DNA from 2 places in the Mesorhizobium sp. IMUNJ 23033 genome. Region 2 is predicted to be linked to the other one. Evidence: riboswitches for the same ligand, from Rfam matches in the RefSeq annotation. Region 2 holds a riboswitch; the other holds the start of a gene.
What was found. A riboswitch is a leader RNA that binds a small molecule or an ion and turns the genes downstream of it on or off. The one in region 2 is predicted to bind S-adenosylmethionine.

Region 1 (2,200 bases), on a different contig from region 2:
TAGCTTTTCAGGAATGTCGTCAGGGCGTCGATGACGCCGCGATTGGCTTCTTCGGTGCCGATGCTCATGCGCAGTGCATTGGGAAAGCCGTAGCCGGAAACGCGCCGCAAGATGAAGCCGCGCGCCGTAAGATAGTCGTCCGCGGCCGCAGCCGAATGCTTCTTGTCGTCGGGAAAGTGGATCAGCAGGAAATTGCCGACGCTCGGCGTTACCCTGAGCCCGAGCTTTGTCAGTTCCTCGCTCAGCCATGTCAGCCATTTCTCGTTATGCACCACGCTGCGCTCGATATGGCCGCGGTCGCGGATGGCGGCGATGCCGGCCTCGATCGCCGTGGCATTGACGTTGAAGGGGCCGCGAATGCGGTTGATCGCATCGACAATGTGCATCGGACCATACATCCAGCCGATCCGCGCCCCGCCAAGGCCGAGCTTGGAGAAGGTACGGGTCATGACCACGTTCTCGGCGCTGCCCGCCAACTCGATGCCGGCTTCATAGTCGTTGCGGCGCACATATTCGGCGTAAGCCGCGTCGAGCACCAGAAGCACGTTTTTCGGCAGGCTGGCATGCAGGCGCCGCACTTCCTGGAATGGCACATAGGTGCCGGTCGGGTTGTTGGGATTGGCGAGGAACACGATCTTTGTGCGCGGCGTCACCGCCGCCAGTATCGCATCGATGTCGGCGCGCTCGTCGGTTTCCTTGACCGCGACCGGTGTTGCACCGGCCGACTGGATGTAGATCTTGTAGACCATGAAGGCGTGTTCGGTAAAAACAGCTTCATCGCCAGGCGCCAGGTAGGTCTGTGCCAGCAGGCCCAAAATCTCGTCGGAGCCGTTGGAGCAGATGATGTTCGCCGCATTCAGTCCATGCACCTCGGCGATCGCCTCGCGCAGCCGCCTGGCGGTGCCGTCGGGATAGACGTCGAGCTTTGCCGCGACTTCGCGCGCGGCCTCGATCGCCTTCGGCGATGGGCCGAGCGGGTTCTCGTTCGACGACAGTTTGTAGACCTTGGCAACACCGGCCGGCGCCGTGCTCTTGCCTGGCACATAGGCGTCGATGTCCATGATCCCCGCGCGGGGCGTTGGCCGTGCCTGATCCGGTCTCTTGTTCATGTCTAACAAATCCATCGAGATTTCTTCCGCCGGAAGCCGCAGCGGAAATACTAGCCGTGGCCCGGAATGTCGAGAGCCGGCAGTGGCGCGAGTGGCCGGCCGTTGACGGCAAGGCGCGCGAGTTCTAGAAGAATGTGACAGTTCCGTGGTGATTTGGCCGGTCGGCTTGCAGCCACGTTAAACAACTCGCTAAAGGGCCGTTTGCATCCTGTAACCGGCTTTGCGAAGGCATTGCCGGTTTTTTTATTGTCCGCCGCCGGCCGGACGATGCGTACTGCAAGAGCGATATGATGGCCGTTCCGCGCCCTGGAAGAACCAACAACGAGATCGACGCACCGTCGAGCCCGGTGTTGCGGTTCGGCGCCGACAAGCCGCTGAAGCTCGACGCCGGCACGCTTTTGTCGCCGTTCCAGATCGCCTACCAGACCTACGGTACGCTGAACGACGCGCGCTCCAACGCCATCCTCGTCTGTCATGCGCTGACCGGCGACCAGCATGTCGCCAGCACCAATCCGGTGACCGGCAAGCCGGGCTGGTGGGAGGCGCTGATCGGCCCCGGCAGGATCATCGACACCAACCGTTTCTTCGTCATCTGCTCCAACGTCCTCGGCGGCTGCCTAGGTTCCACCGGCCCCGCCTCGACCAATCCGGCCACCGGCAAGCCCTACGGGCTCGACCTGCCGATCATCACCATCCGCGACATGGTGCGGGCACAGCTTATGCTGGTCGACCATTTCGGCATCGAAAAACTGTTTTGCGTGCTCGGCGGCTCGATGGGCGGCATGCAGGTGTTGGAATGGGCCTCGACCTATACCGAGCGCGTCTTCTCGGCGCTGCCGATCGCCACCGGCGCCCGCCATTCCTCGCAGAACATCGCCTTCCACGAGGTCGGTCGGCAAGCCGTGATGGCCGACCCGGACTGGCATGGCGGCAAATATTTCGAGCATGGCAAGCGCCCGGAAAAGGGGCTCGCGGTGGCGCGCATGGCCGCGCACATCACCTATCTGTCGGAAGCAGCACTTCACCGCAAGTTCGGCCGCAATCTGCAGGACCGCGAGGCGCTGACCTTCGGCTTCGACGCCGATTTCCAG
Region 2 (2,200 bases):
CTTCATGGCTGCGCACTTCGAGCACCGCCCGGCTGCCGGTGCCGCCGGCCGCCGAATGGCCGAAGCCCGGATCGAAGAAGCCGGCATAGTGGACGCGAAATTCGCCGACCAGCGGGTCGAAAGGCGTCATCTCGGCGGCATAGAGAGGCGGCACATGCACCGCCTCGCGCGACACGAGGATGTAGAACTCGTCCGGATCGAGCACAAGTTCGCCGGCGCCGCTCTTGTAGAGCGGCTCCCAGAAATCGACGACGTCCTGCGCGGCACGCTTGTCGACATCGATCAGGCCGGTGTGGTGCTTGCCGCGATAGCCGACCAACCCGTCCTTGTCGCCATCGAGATCGATCGACAGTGCAATGCCGCCGCCGGAAATGTTGGGCGGCTCGGTGGCCACCAGCATCTCGGCATGATGCAGGTCGCGCAATTCGCTTTCCGACAGCAGCGCGTTGCCGGTGCGGAAACGGATCTGCGACAGCCGCGAGCCGGCGCGTACGACGATCGGAAAGGTGCGCGGACTGACCTCGAGATAGAGCGGACCATGATAGCCGGCGGCGATCTTGTCGAACTCGTGGCCGCGATCGGTCATCACTCGGGTGAAGATATCGAGCCGTCCGGTCGAGCTCTTCGGATTGGCGGAAGCAGAAATGTCCGACGGCAGCGCCAGGCTTTCCAGCAGCGGCACGATGTAGACGCAGCCCGTTTCCAGCACCGCGCCCTCAGCGAGGCTGATCTCGTGCAGCTGCAGCCGCGCGAGCTTGTCGGCGACCTGATGATCGGGGCCGGGTAGGAAGGAGGCGCGCACGCGCCAGGCCTTATCGCCGAGCCTGAGATCGAGGCTGGCCGGCTGGATCTGGTCCGCGTCGAGAGCGCGCGGCGACTTCAGCGCGCCTGACTGGAAGAGCGCGGAAATGTCCTGATCGGGAAGAATGCCTGTTCGCCGCAAAGGCTGGCTCCGCTGCAACACCGCTGGTACAAACCTCTTAATCAAGCCGGCAATTGACGCAAGCGCGGTGCGGGTCTAAAGGGTCGTTATCCCGTGGTGATTTGGCCGGTCGGCTTGCAGCCACGTTAAACAAGTCGCTAAAGGACCGTTGGCCGCAAGGCCGTATGGACCGGTTGCGACTTTCGCGGCCGGTTTTTTTGTGTTTGGGACAGAGCAATGACCAAGAAGCGCGACTGGAAACCTCAGACGGCACTCGTGCATGGCGGGACCTTGCGTTCCGGCTTCGGCGAGACCTCCGAGGCGATGTACCTCACCCAGGGCTATGTCTACGAGACGGCACAGGCGGCGGAAGCCCGCTTCAAGGGCGAGGAACCCGGCTTCATTTATTCGCGCTATGCCAATCCGACCGTCGACATGTTCGAAAAGCGCATGTGCGCGCTGGAAGGTGCGGAGGACGCGCGCGCCACCGCCTCCGGCATGGCGGCGGTGACGGCAGCCCTTCTGTGCAGCGCCAGGGCCGGCGACCATATCGTGGCGGCGCGTGCCTTGTTCGGCTCCTGCCGCTGGGTGGTCGAGACGCTGGCGCCGAAATACGGCATCGAGGCGACGCTGGTCGACGGCACCGACATCGCCAACTGGGAAAAGGCGGTCAAGCCGAACACCAAACTTTTCTTCCTCGAAAGCCCGACCAACCCGACGCTGGAAGTGGTCGACATCGCCGCCGTCGCTGCGCTCGCCAATTCGATCGGCGCCAGGCTGATCGTCGACAACGTCTTCGCCACGCCCTTGCAGCAGAAGCCGCTGCAGCTCGGCGCCCACATTGTCGTCTATTCGGCGACCAAGCATATTGACGGCCAGGGCCGCTGCCTCGGCGGCGTCATCCTGTCGGACAAGAAGTGGATCGATGAGAATCTGCACGACTATTTCCGCCACACCGGCCCCAGCCTGTCGCCGTTCAATGCCTGGACGCTGCTCAAGGGCCTGGAGACGCTGCCGCTGCGCGTGCGCCAGCAGACGGAAAGCGCCGGCAAGATCGCCGATTTCCTCGCGGAACGCCCGGAAATCGCCCGTGTGATTTATCCGGGCCGTGCCGACCATCCGCAGGCCGATATCGTCAGGAAGCAGATGACGGGCGGCTCGACGCTGATCTGCCTTGATGTCAAGGGCGGCAAGCAGGCGGCGTTCGCCTTCCAGAACGCTTTGGACATCGTGCTGATCTCCAACAATCTCGGCGACGCCAAGAGCCTGATAACCCAT

Region 1: another riboswitch for S-adenosylmethionine. It lies ahead of ACFX5Q_RS30150 (homoserine O-acetyltransferase); the one in region 2 lies ahead of ACFX5Q_RS17730 (O-succinylhomoserine sulfhydrylase).

Annotation. Positions count from the first base shown of each region.
Region 1 is NZ_JBJACT010000038.1:7,749-9,948, reverse strand. Features, by position in the region: gene hisC (histidinol-phosphate transaminase) at 1-1,109, opposite strand, end outside; SAM riboswitch at 1,245-1,322, shown strand; gene ACFX5Q_RS30150 (homoserine O-acetyltransferase) at 1,400-2,200, shown strand, end outside.
Region 2 is NZ_JBJACT010000015.1:49,789-51,988, reverse strand. Features, by position in the region: gene ACFX5Q_RS17735 (2'-deoxycytidine 5'-triphosphate deaminase) at 1-943, opposite strand, end outside; SAM riboswitch at 1,027-1,104, shown strand; gene ACFX5Q_RS17730 (O-succinylhomoserine sulfhydrylase) at 1,160-2,200, shown strand, end outside.